Regions from separate parts of the Ancylobacter terrae genome, predicted to be linked through region 4. Evidence: predicted binding sites of a transcription regulator. Region 4 holds the regulator's gene; each other region holds the start of a gene.
The links. The regulator LexA, encoded in region 4, represses DNA repair genes until DNA is damaged. The targets are predictions, from matches to a motif close to TGTTCNNNNTGTGTTCNG.
Positions count from the first base shown of each region.

Region 1 (3,194 bases), on a different contig from region 4:
CGCTGCTGGCCGTCGCCAAGCAGGCGGGCATGACCGAACAGCAGTTCAACGCCTGCCTCGCCGACACCACGCTCGCCGCCAATGTCGACGCGGTCTCGCGCAAGGGCGCCACCGAGTTCGGCGTCGATTCGACCCCCACCTTCTTCATCAACGGCAAGAAGGTGCAGGGCGCGCTGAGCCCCGAGGACCTCGACAAGGAACTCGCGCCGCTGCTCGGCTCGAACTGAGCGCGGCCGCGACGGCCTGGCCGCAGCGGCGAGGGGAGTTCAGGCCGGGCGGCTCGCGCTGCCCCGCTCCGCCCGCCTGCGCGCGGGTCAGCGTCCCTCCTCGCCGAACAGCGACAATTGCGTGCCGGCGGCGGCCGGGCGGCGGAAATGCCGGGTGGTCAGCCGGTTCTGCCGCCGGTTGAGGCCCAGCCGCTCCACCGCGATCTCGAAGCGGCGGCCGATGGTCCAGGCATAGGGTCCCGAACCCTTCATGCGCTGGCCGAAGGTGGAATCATATTCCTTGCCGCCGTGCAGCTCGCGCACCAGCGACAGCACGTGGCGGTAGCGGTCGGGGTAGTGGGCGAGCAGCCATTCCTTGAACAGGTCGCGGATCTCGAGCGGCAGCCTCAGCATCACATAGCCGGCCTCGGACACGCCCGCCGCCGCCGCGGCATCGAGGATGCGCTCGATCTCCGCATCGGTCACCACCGGGATGACGGGGGCCACCAGCACCGCCGTCGGCACGCCGGCCTCGGAGAGGCGGCGCAGCGTGTCGATGCGCCGCATCGGCGTCGCCGCGCGCGGCTCCATCCGGCGGGCGAGGCCTGCATCGAGCGACGTCACCGAGAGCGCCACCTTGACGAGGCCGCGTTCGGCCATCGGCGCGAGGATGTCGAGATCGCGCAGGATCAGCGACGACTTGGTGACGATGCCGACCGGATGGCCGAAATCGCGCAGCACCTCCAGGATCCGCCGGGTCAGCCGCCATTCCCGCTCGATCGGCTGATAGGAATCCGTGTTGATGCCGAGCGCGATGGTGCGCGGCTCGTAGCCCGGACGGGCGAGTTCGCGCGCCAGCAGCTCGGGCGCGTCCGGCTTGGCGAAGAGCCGGGTCTCGAAATCGAGGCCGGCGGACAGGCCCTGATAGGCATGGGTCGGTCGCGCGAAGCAATAGACGCAACCATGCTCGCAGCCCCGATAGGGATTGATCGACCGGTCAAAGCCGACATCGGGCGATTCGTTGCGGTTGATGATGGTGCGGGCGCGCTCGGGCGTCACCGTGGTGCGGAACGGCGGCAGATCGTCGAGGCTCTGCCAGCCATCGTCGAACGCCTCCCGCGCGCGCGGCTCGAAGCGGCCGGCGGCATTGGACAGGGTTCCCCGGCCGCGGCGGCGCTCCGCATCGATGGCCGGCGCGGGAATCGCGTCGGGCTCCGGCGGCGGGGCGGCCCGCTCCTCGGCAAGGCGGCCGAGAATGCGGGCGGCGCGCGGCCGCTTCGCCGGGATCATAACGGGAGGGCTTTCGTCGGATCGGACTCGCATGGCCGCAAACTAGCCAATCGTCCGGAACATAGCAAGAACATCGGCCACGGTTTCCGGTTCCGCCTGTACGCCCGAGCCGGCGTGCTGTAGGCAGCACAAGGCTTTGCGGGCGGCTTGCCATCGCCATGGGAGGGGAAGGCAGGCGTGATTTCGGTCGTGATCCCCACCCATGGCCAGGAGGGTCGGCTGATACCGACGCTGGCCGCGCTGGTGCCGGGCGCCGCCGCCGGCATCGTCCGCGAGGTGCTGCTGGTCGACAGCGGCGCGCATGAATCCGTCGCCGAGATCGCCGATGCCGCCGGCTGCGAGTATCTGCACGGTCCATCCGACCCCGGGGCCCGGCTACGGCAGGGCGCGGCGGCGGCGCGGGCGGCCTGGCTGATGTTTCTCGAGCCGAGCGGGGTGCTGCAGGAGGGCTGGCCGCGCGACGTCCGGGCCTTCATCGATCAGGCCGAGCGCAGCGGCGCGACGGACCGCCGGGCTGCCACGTTCCGCATGGCGCTGGACGGCTTCGGCGTGCGCCCCCGGCTGCGCGAGGCGGCCGCGGTGGCCCGCCATGCCCTCACCGGACGGCCGCGCCCCGAGCAGGGGCTCATCATCCATCGCCGCCTCTACGACGCGCTGGGCGGGCATGGCGCGGGGGCGCAGGCCGGGCGGCGGCTGTTCGCGCGGATCGGACGGGGACGGCTGCTGCTGCTGCGTTCGCAGATGCTGTTGCCGGACGCCTGAGAGCGCCGGTCAGCGCGGCGAGGACGTGTCCGGCCGCACCACCACCGTCGCCGACATGCCGGCGGCGAGCGCCACGTCGTCGGGCACCGGGCCCAGCGCAATGCGCACGGGAATGCGCTGCGCCAGCCGGATCCACTCGAAATTCGGGTCGACGGCGGCGAGCAGGCTGCCGCCGGCCGCGGTCGGATCGGCGATGGCGCGGCTCAGGCCCTGCACCGTGCCCTGCAGCACCCGCCCGCCGGCCATCAGCTTGATATCGGCGGCATCGCCGACCCGGATGGCGGGCAGCTTGGTCTCCATGAAATAGGCATAGACATAGAAGGAATCACGGTCGACCAGCGCCACCACGCCCTTGCCGACGGTGGCGTAGTCGCCGACCGTGGCGGTGAGGTTGGTGACGAAGCCGTTCACCGGCGCGCGCACCGAACTGCGCTCGAGATTGAGCCGGGCGGTGGCGAGCTCGGCCTCCGCCAATTGCCGGGCGGCCGCGGTTTCCGCCGCCTTGGTCCGCGAGGTTTCCGCGGTGACCGCCGAGATCGCGCTGGAATCCTGCGCCATCACCGTGGCGTCGCGATCGGCGTTGTCCTGCGCGAGTTTCAGCGCCTGCCGGATCTGGTCGAGATTCGCCTCGGCCTGCTGCACCGCGATGGCGAAGCGCTGCTGGTCGATGACGAACAGCACGTCGCCCTTCTTCACCGCCTGATTGTCGACGACGTTGATCGCGCTGACGAGGCCCGAGACGTCGGGAGCGACATCGACCACGTTCGCCAGAACCCGCGCGTCCCGGGTCCAGGGCGCGAGCGTGTAGAAGTCCCACAGCCGCCAGCCGACCAGCACGGCCGCGGCGACGGCAACGAGCGTGAGGCCGACCCGCACCGGCGCGTTCAAAGCCATCCGCGTCCCCCGACGAAGATGACGCCCCCGACGAGGAGCACA
Region 1 is NZ_JBJGXH010000005.1:228,894-232,087, reverse strand. It holds gene ACEUEL_RS21630 (DsbA family protein) at 1-227, shown strand, start outside; gene ACEUEL_RS21625 (PA0069 family radical SAM protein) at 315-1,496, opposite strand; gene ACEUEL_RS21620 (glycosyltransferase) at 1,674-2,258, shown strand; gene ACEUEL_RS21615 (efflux RND transporter periplasmic adaptor subunit) at 2,268-3,152, opposite strand; gene ACEUEL_RS21610 (DUF1656 domain-containing protein) at 3,143-3,194, opposite strand, start outside.
Region 1: a site for LexA is predicted at 1,552-1,569, ahead of ACEUEL_RS21625 (PA0069 family radical SAM protein). Genes of this name have one in related genera too.

Region 2 (3,194 bases), 1.3 Mb from region 4:
TCTACTTCGCGACCCGGAAGAAGCCGTTGGATAACCGCTACGAAGAAGACGCAAGCACCGAGAAACGCCATCGCGAACACCGCAATCCAAAAAGGCATCGTTGCGTCGTCGACGTCAAAACCGAGATGGAGGAGCGCTCCCCAAACGGAAGAAATCAACATTGAGGCAAAGAACAACATACGCCCGCCCACGCCCATCCTGGCAATTCCTCCGATGGCGATGCCGACGGGCCACGTCAGGATCACGCCACACATGGCCCCTCCCCCGATGATGAACCACCACGGACCGGCTCTGCTGAACTCGTTCGTCTCGTTCAACGTGGCATCGATTAAAGAGGACGTCATGAGCAGGCATGCAATGACGCCACCGCTCGCGGCGTAAGATAACGAAATGCGCCATACCGACAGGCGAACCGGAGCATGTTCGTGCATCGCAGCCTCATCGCGCCAGTTCCTTCAGCCCGAGCCGGATGAGCCGAGCCGTATCAGCCCCCTCGCCGGCCTCGCGGACGGCGGCGGCGACCGCGGCGCTGGCCTGGATCTGCGCATAGCCGAGATTGACCAGCGCAGAGACTGCATCGGCGACCGGCGCCGGCGCCTGCCGCGCCTCGACATCGCCGGCGAGCTTGGCGACGACCGGATCGACGTCGGCATAGCCCGGCGCCTTGTCCTTCAGTTCGGCGACGATGCGGGCGGCGACCTTCGGACCCACCCCGTTCGCCCGCGCCACCATCGCCCTGTCGCCCAGCGCCACCGCATTGGCGAGTTCGAAGGGCGAGAGCACCGAGAGCACCGACAGAGCCACCTTCGCGCCCACGCCCTGCACGTTCTGCAGCAGGCCGAACCACGCCTTCTCGGCCGCGCTCGAAAAGCCGTAGAGCCGGATCATGTCCTCGCGCACGAAGGTCTCGATGTGGAGCGTCGCCGCCTCGCCGGCCGGGGGCAGCGCCTGCAGCGTCCGCCCCGAACAGAATGCGATGTAGCCGACGCCCTGCACGTCGAGGATGACATGATCGTCCGCGTAGGAATCGACGATGCCCTTCAGCTTGCCGATCATGCCCTGGCGCCCCGCGCATAGGCGGCCTCGAGCGCCGCATGGCCGCGATGCTGCGCGTGGGTGACCGCGACCGCAAGCGCATCGGCCGCATCGTCGCTGTCGAAATCCGCCTTGGGAAGCAGGACCTTCATCATCAAACGGATCTGCGCCTTCTCCGCGCGGCCGGCGCCGACCACGGTCTTCTTGACCAGCAGCGCCGCATATTCGCTGACCGGCACGCCGGCGAGCGCCGGCGTGAGCAGCACCACGCCGCGCGCCTGGCCGAGCTTCAATGTCGAGGCCGGATTGACGTTGACGAAGGTCTCCTCCACCGCCGCCTCGTCGGGATCATGCGCGCGGATCACGGCCACGAGGCCGTGGTGGAGGGCCGCAAGCCGTTCCGCCAGAGTCCCCTCCTCCGGCGGCAGCACCGTGCCACAGCCGACGAATGAAAGCCGCGTGCCGACGACGTCGATCACCCCCCAGCCGGTACGGCGGAGGCCCGGATCGAGACCGAGAATGCGAATCGCGCCGTGCGGCATGTCAAACCGGGTAGCCGAACAAAGATCGAACAGCTAGAGCATGCGGCGCAAAAGTTGACGGAGCCTTGCCGACCCGACCCGGACCAATTCGTTGTCGAAGCGGCGTTTTGCCCGCGCCCGGTGACAGCTCACCTCCGCCGTGCGAAGGCTCCGCTCGCCAGCGCGACACCGGCCCCGGAGCAGATCACGCCGATGATGGCCGCCGTATCGGGATGCTCGCCGAGCAGCGGCACAGCAAGCAGCGCCGCCAGCGCCGGCACCAGCGCGGTGAAGGCGGCGGCGCGCGAGGTACCGAGGCGCTCGATCGCCCAGGTGAAGGCGATCAGCGCCACGACGCCCGAGAGCGCGCCCTGGATCAGGAGTTGCAGGACGATCTCGCCGCCGTGGCCGAGGCGCACCGCCTCGATCGCTCCCGGCAGCCCGACCGGCGCCAGCAGCACCGCGGACCAGAGGCCGATCAGGGCGACGATCTCGCTCGCCGACATCCCCGCCCGGCGGAAGCCGAAGGTGTAACCCGCCCACATCGCCGCGCCGGTGAGGAAGAGCAGATGCCCCCGCCAGGCGCCCGCGTCGGATTCGAACAGGCCCCGCCCTCCCAGCACCACGACGCCGAGCGCGATGCAGGCAAAGCCGATCACCCGCATCCGTCCGAGGCGCTCGTGAAACACCAGTGTCGAGACGATGGCCACGATCAGCGGCATGGTTCCGGGCAGAAGCGGGCCGACATCGGCCGCCGGGGCGAAGCGCATGCCGTTGGAGACCACGAGGAAGAACGGCGCGCCGGAGCCGACGAAGCACAGCAGGAAGGGGACGGGTCGCTTCGGCCACAGCCCGGTCCGCCACCAGAACGGAGCCAGCAGCGCCGCCGGAACCACATAGCGCAGGAAGCCGACCGTCGCCGGGCTGAGCACCCCGGCCACCGCGTGGCGTGTGCCGACGATCCAGAAGCCCCATATGCCGATGGCGAGCAGGGCCGCCCCCATGCCCATCAGCCGACCGGTATCGTTTCGCGAGGTCGCGGCGCCCGCGCAGAGTTCGGGTGAGGGGGAGCTCATGGCGCACGTCTCCGTCGCGGCGGGCACGTACGATGCACCCCGCCCCGCCCGCCGGCAAACGCCTTTTGGCGATCGATCGCCTCACGAATCTTCATGGGTTGATCCTGGCGCAGGAGCCGCGGGTCGCCTTGCGCGGGAAGCGGCCCGCGGGCTAGGAGAAAGCGGGTCGCCGCACCGGCGAGGCGGGCGACCCCGATCGGCGGGATCCGCGCCCGCGCGCCAATCCCGGCCACTTCGCCTTCCCCTCCGCCCGGCCCCTTGTGCCATGAGTCTCGACGCCGCATTGATCTGGGCCGCGCTCGCCGCGGCGGTGGCGGGGCTGACGCGCGGCTTCTCGGGTTTCGGCGGCGCGCTCATCTTCATGCCGCTGGTGAGCGCCGCTTACGGGCCGGCCGTGGCGGCGCCAGTGCTGCTGCTGGTCGACACGGTGCTGACCGCGCCCATCGTCCTGCGCGCCGTCCGGCAGTGTCACTGGCGCGAACTGGCGCCGCTGGCGCTCGCGGCGATGGCGGCCGTGCCGGCGGGCGTCTATCTGCTCCGGCACGTCGATCCGGTGGTGCTG
Region 2 is NZ_JBJGXH010000001.1:514,266-517,459, reverse strand. It holds gene ACEUEL_RS02425 (hypothetical protein) at 1-431, opposite strand, end outside; gene ruvA (Holliday junction branch migration protein RuvA) at 439-1,056, opposite strand; gene ruvC (crossover junction endodeoxyribonuclease RuvC) at 1,053-1,577, opposite strand; gene ACEUEL_RS02410 (DMT family transporter) at 1,706-2,632, opposite strand; gene ACEUEL_RS02405 (sulfite exporter TauE/SafE family protein) at 2,898-3,194, shown strand, end outside.
Region 2: a site for LexA is predicted at 1,592-1,609, ahead of ruvC (crossover junction endodeoxyribonuclease RuvC). Genes of this name have one in related genera too.

Region 3 (3,194 bases), on a different contig from region 4:
GGCTGAGTGCCCCGGTCCGGCGCGCGGTGGTCGTCACATCGTCGAGACGATGCGCTCCTCTTCGGCCTGAAGCGCCGGCAGCATCGGCTCGCTGACGGCGTTCAGCCAAGCGAGGAACTCGGGCTGGTTCTTATCGATGGCGAGGCCGATCGCATTGGCCGCCTCGGTGCTGTCCTGGCAATTGTTGCCGTGCGGCAGCGCGGCGAGGCCCTTCACCTTCTTGTTCAGTGCCATCCACGGGATGCGGTTGATCGGACTGACATCGGCACGGCGGGCCATGATCTCCTCGACGGGAGCGGCGGTTCCGGCGCTCGAGACGCCGCGCAGCTTGGCCTGAGGGAAGCGCTCCTTCACCCAGTTCTCCTCGCCGCCGCCGGTGAAGTAGGCGATGGTGACGTCCGGGCTGTTGAAGTCATCGACCGACTTGGCGTTGGCGACCTTGGGATTGTCGGCGCGGCCGAACACGCACAGGCTGGTCTTGGAATAGGTGACGAAATCGACCACCTGCTGCCGGGCCTTGGTGACCGAGAGCGGCGAGATGGTCATATCGACCTGGTTGGCGGCCAGCACCGGCACCTTTGTCTCGTGCGAGACGTTGACCGGAACCAGCTTCACGCCGAGCCGCTTGGCGTATTCATTGGCGAGGGTCCAGGCGGGACCGGCCCAGGCGTCGCCCGAACCGGTGGTGTTCTCGACCAGCCACGGCGGGTTGGACAGAACGCCGACGCGCAACTGGCCGGACTTCTTGATGGCATCGATGCGCGGGCTGACGCCGGGGGCCGGCACTTCCTGCGCGTGGGCCGTGCCGGCGAGAAGGCCGAGACCGAGAACGGCCACGCCGGCGAGATGGGATATCCTGTCGAGCATTTTCCTCTCCCATTCGATGACGGCTTTGCCTGTCATCACGTCGTGAACTTTTGTTATCTGTACCCTAGTATACAAGTCGACAAGCCGCAAGCCGGCACGCTGCCTCCTCGCCCGAACGGATTGGCGTCCGACGGAAAAGGCGACACGCCCTACAGCACGCAAACGCGCGCGATGGTTCTGACGGCATCTTATTCGCCGACTAATTATTTACTCCTTCGCCCCGGACTGTCCGGGGCGGCGGCAGGCTATCCCCGACGCGGCACCGTCGGCCTCGCGAAGACGAGGGCCTGAGGCTGCCCTTGACTCCCTCTCGCGTTTGAGTCGTTTTAGTCGAACAAAACGAGAACTCACATGAACGCGGCCCATGACGTTTCCGCGCTGAGGCAGATGCTCGCCGGGTTGGAGGCGGTGCATCTGCCCGGCGCTTCATCCTCCTTCAGCCTGGGCGCGGCGGGGCCCGACAGCGTGCTGGCGGGCACGCTGGCGCGGGGTGTCCTGCATGAGGTCTATGCCGCCGAGGGAGCCGATATTCCCGCGGCGTGCGGCTTTGCGCTGGCCTTGGCGCTGCGGGCGTCTCACGCGCAGGGCGAGGCGCGGCCCATCGTCTGGATCCGGCAGGATTTCCTCGAATCGGAAGCGGGGCGGCTCGATGCCCATGGCCTGAGCGGCTTCGGCCTCGATCCGGCGCGGCTCATCCTGGTACGGACGCACGATCCGGAACAGGCGCTGCGCGCGGCGGGAGATGCGGTGCGCTGTCCGGCGCTGGGGGCGGTCCTGCTCGAACCCTGGGGGGAGCCGAAAGTGCTGGACCTCACGGCGACGCGGCGGCTGGCGCTGCGGTCAGGCGTTTCCGGCGTCACGCTTTTCCTGATCCGCGTGGCCGCCCGGCCGTCGCCCAGCGTCGCCGCGACGCGCTGGCGTGTGCGGCCGGCGATCTCCATCCCGCTGGCGGCGGATGCGCCGGGAGCACCCGCCTTTGCCGCCGAGTTGCTGCGTCACCGCGGCGGCCTGCAAGGCCATGCCTGGAGCCTGGAGTGGAACCATGACAACCGTTCCTTCCGCGACATCGCCCCGCTATCTCGCGCTGTGGTTCCCGTTCCTGCCGGCCAACCGGCTCGACCGGGTGCGGCGGCACATGGTCCGGCGCCCGCCGACGTCCGCCCCCTCCAGCGTGCCGGATGAGACGCTGCCGCTGGTGTTCGTCGAGCGGGTGAAAGGCGCGCTGCGCCTCGCCGCCCTGTCGCCCCGGGCGCAGGCCGTCGGTCTGGCGCCGGGGCTGACGCTGGCGGACGCGCGCGCCCGCATTCCCGACCTGGCGGTCGCCGATCACGATCCCCGCGCCGATGCCGCCTTTCTCGAAACGGTTGCGGATGATTGCGACCGCTGGACCCCGCTGGTGGCGCTCGACGGGGCGGACGGGCTGGTGCTCGACATCACCGGCTGCGCGCATCTGTTCGGCGGCGAGGCGACGATGCGCCGGCGGGTGATGGAGCATCTGCAGCACCACGGGCTGGCGCTGCGCGCCGTGGTGGCGGGTACGCCGGAGGCAGCGCGCGCCCTCGCCCGCTGCGGCAAGGGCGGCGTGGTGCCCCCCGGGCGCGAGGCGGAGTGCGTGGACCCGCTTCCCATCGCGGCGCTCGACCTGCCGGAAGCCACCGTGACCGGGCTTTCCCGGGCCGGGCTCCGGACCATCGGCGACCTCGCCGCGCGACCGGGAACGCCGCTGGCGGCGCGTTTCGGCGAGGAACTGCTGACCCGGCTGCGGCGCACGCTGGGACGCGAGGATGCGCGCATCGTGCCCCGCCGCCCGCTGCCCGCCTGCCTCACGGAACGACGCTTCGCCGAGCCGATCGGCCGCGCCGAGGATATCGAGGGCTCGGTTCGCCGGCTGCTCGAGGATCTCGCGCGGATGCTGGAGGCGCGTGGCGAGGGCGGTCGTGCCTTCGAGGCATCGTTCTTCCGGGCGGACGGCGCGGTACGGCGCATCGCGGTGGAGACCGCCCGCCCCTCGCGCGATCCCGCATCCCTCGGCCGGCTGTTCCGCGAGAAGCTCGACGCGCTGGCCGATCCGCTCGATCCCGGCTTCGGCTTCGACATGGTGCGCCTCGCCGTCCTGCGCGCGGAACCATTGGCGCCGGCGCAGGTGAGCCTCGACGGCCGTGCCATCGAGGCGGAGGAGGTCGCGGCGCTGGTCGACCGGCTGGTGGCGCGGCTCGGCCGCGAGCGCGTGCTGCGCGTCGCGATGCGCGACACTCACCATCCCGACCGCGCCGCCCATCTCATGCCGGCGGCCGACCCGATTACGCCGGCGGGCCCGCCGCCGGACG
Region 3 is NZ_JBJGXH010000004.1:409,349-412,542, forward strand. It holds gene ACEUEL_RS20485 (substrate-binding periplasmic protein) at 34-867, opposite strand; gene ACEUEL_RS20490 (ImuA family protein) at 1,219-2,049, shown strand; gene ACEUEL_RS20495 (Y-family DNA polymerase) at 2,003-3,194, shown strand, end outside.
Region 3: a site for LexA is predicted at 1,198-1,215, ahead of ACEUEL_RS20490 (ImuA family protein). Genes of this name have one in related genera too.

Region 4 (3,194 bases):
CGCAGGCCGGCAGGCCCGCCGACGCGGCGTGGGACTATGTCACTACCCTGCTGGAGAAATGATACGTGACGCGCAAGGTGGACGATGCCGCGCTCAGCGTGACGTTCTGGGGCGTTCGGGGCTCGACGGCGACGCCGGGACGGGGGACGCTGGCCTATGGCGGCAACACGACCTGCCTCGAGATCCGCGCCGGCGACCGGCGGGTCATCCTCGATGCCGGCAGCGGCATCATCGGGCTGGGCGCCGCGCTGGCCGGCGACCCGCCGCAGCCGATCCACATCGTGCTCAGCCACCTGCACCACGACCATATCGAGGGGCTGTTCTTCTTCGCGCCGCTGTTCCGCCCCCGCACGGAGATCATCCTCTATTGCGGCAATCTCGACGGCGCGAGCGCCGAGGTGCCGCTGCGCCGCTACTACAGCCCGCCGCTGTTCCCGCTGCGCTTCGAGGATGTGCCCGCCAGCGTGCGCTATGTCGGCTTCCGCGCCGGCGAGACGCTGGATATCGGCGGCATGCCGGTCCGCACCCACCCGCTGCGCCACCCCGGCGGCGCGACGGGCTACCGCTTCGATCATGCCGGCCGCTCGGTGGCGGTGCTCACCGACCACGAGCATGCCGGCGAGGCGCCCGAACCCGATCTCGTCGCGTTCACGCGGGGATGCGACCTCATCGCCTATGACGCCACCTTCGACGACGCCGACTATGCCGGCCATCGCGGCTGGGGCCATTCCACCCCCAGCATGGGCGCGGCGCTCGCCGAGGCGGCCGGCGCGGGCGGGCTCGCCTGCATCCACCACGCGCCGCAATATGACGACGCCCGGCTCGACCGCATGGAGGCGGCGCTGAGGGAGCGGCTGCCGACCGGCTTCTTCGCCCGCGAAGGCGCCAGCGTCGGCTTCTCCCCGCGCAGCGCGCGCCGCAAGCCGTGAGCCGTGAGCCGTGAGCCGGCGCGGGCCGGACCCGAGGCCGGTGGAGGCGCGTCGAGAGCCGTCGGCTCACGGCGCGACCCGCCCGTCATCGTCCAGGGTTGACCGTAACCCGATCTTTACCATTGCGGAACACAAAAGGAACGTATACCTTTTGTTCGCAGTTTGTTTTCAATGCTTCAGGAGCGGTCGGGATCGCCATGCTCACGCGCAAACAATATGAGCTCCTGCGCTTCATCAACGAGCGGCTTCAGGAGAGCGGGGTGCCGCCCTCCTTCGAGGAGATGAAGGACGCTCTGGACCTTCGCTCGAAGTCGGGCATCCACCGCCTGATCACGGCGCTGGAGGAGCGCGGGTTCATCCGCCGCCTGCCGAACCGGGCGCGGGCGCTCGAGGTGGTTCGCCTCCCCGAGGCCACTCACCCGCCGGCACGCCCGGCGAAATCCTTCGCGCCGAGCGTGATCGAGGGCAATCTCGGCCGCGCCCGCCCGCCGGCGGACGAGCATGCCGACGCCCCGGTGACGGTGCCGGTGATGGGGCGCATCGCGGCGGGCACGCCGATCTCGGCGATCCAGTCGCGCAGCCACACCATCGCCATGCCGGCCGACATGCTCACCGGCGGCGAACACTACGCGCTCGAGGTGCGCGGCGATTCGATGGTCGAGGCCGGCATTCTCGACGGCGACATGGCGCTGATCCGCCGCTGCGAGACCGCCGATACCGGCGACATCGTGGTGGCGCTGATCGACGACGAGGAAGCCACCCTCAAGCGCCTGCGCAAGAAGGGCGCCTCGGTGGCGCTGGAGGCCGCCAACCCGGCCTATGAGACGCGCATCTTCGGCCCCGATCGCGTGCGCATCCAGGGGCGGCTGGTCGGCCTGTTCCGGCGCTACTGACCCTCCGGCGGCGGCAGGGCAAAACCCTCCGGCGTGGCACGCGGATCAGACGGGACGCTGCTCGCCGCGACAGCCGGCGTCGCAGGAGCTTCGGGCGGCGGGGTCGCCCGCGGCAACCAGGGCCGCTCGCTCCCCGGGGGTCGGGCCCATTCGAGGCGATAGCCCTCTCCCGCGGTGAAGAGGGCCGCGGCATTCGGCGCGGTGTCGCGGGTGCGGATTACCCGGGCTGCGCAATCCCGTGGCGGCTCGAAGCGGGTGACGAGGATGGTCGCGAGACGGCAGTCGTCCGCCAGCGCGTCCCGCGATCGCGGCAGGCCCACCACGCCGGGCGTGCCGGTCACCGTGCAGCCGGTGCGGTCGCAGCGGACGGCGGGGTCGGCACCCGGCGCAGACGGCGCGCGACCTTGCGCGGTCGGCGCGGAGCGTTCGCCGTTCGCCGCGCGCCATTGCTCGAGGGCGAAGCGGTTGGCCGGAGCGCCGTCGGCCCGGCTACCGACCACTGACAGGCTGCCGTCCGACTGCCGCACGGCGATCGTCTGGCCCTGCGGATCGATGAGCACAGCGGGGCGCGGGGCCAGCCCGGCGACGACGAGGGCGGCGGCGAGACAGAGCGGAGCCAGCACGATCAGCCGCGTGCGCAGCAGGCAGACGCCGATCAGCGCGAGGCTCGCCAGCCCCAGCGCCGCCATCGGAAACGCCGCGATCGAGCGGTCCGCGCCGGGCATCGCGGCGACGCGATCCGACACCGCCAGCATGCCGTCAATGCCCCATCCCATCACCCGCCAGGCCGGCCCGTCGAAGCCGAACGGGATCAGGATGGTCCCGAGCAGGCCGAATGGCATGACTAGCAGGGAGATCAGCGGCATGGCGACGAGATTGGACACGACGCCGAGCGGCGCCATGCGCTGGAAATGGAACGCCGCATAGGGCGCCGTCGCCAGCCCGGCGACCAGCGAGGTGAGGATCGAGGCGGCGATGATCGCCACGAGCCGGCCGCCGGGCACCTGCGCGAGGCGAGCGGCGAGCCGGCGCGGCGCGAGACGGCCCGGCCCTCCCGACCGCGTCGGTCCGCCCGGCGACGCACCGCGGGGCAACGCACCGTCGGCCCCGTCCGGGCGCAGCCGTTCATAGGCGGCGACCAGAGCGAGGGTGGCGGCGAAGGACATCTGCGTCCCCGGCTCGAAAATCGCCGCCGGGCTGAGGGCGAGCACCCCGAGCGCCGCCACCGCGAGGCTGCGGACGGTGAGCGCGGAGCGGCCGATCAGGACGCCGGCGAGCACGATCAGCGTCATCACATAGGAGCGCAGCGTCGGCACCTCGGCTCCCGAGAGCAGCAGGTAGAAGCTCGCCCCGGCGAGCGCCGGCACCGCCG
Region 4 is NZ_JBJGXH010000001.1:1,811,185-1,814,378, forward strand. It holds gene ACEUEL_RS08670 (CHASE2 domain-containing protein) at 1-62, shown strand, start outside; gene ACEUEL_RS08675 (MBL fold metallo-hydrolase) at 66-929, shown strand; gene lexA (transcriptional repressor LexA) at 1,127-1,822, shown strand; gene ACEUEL_RS08685 (ComEC/Rec2 family competence protein) at 1,816-3,194, opposite strand, start outside.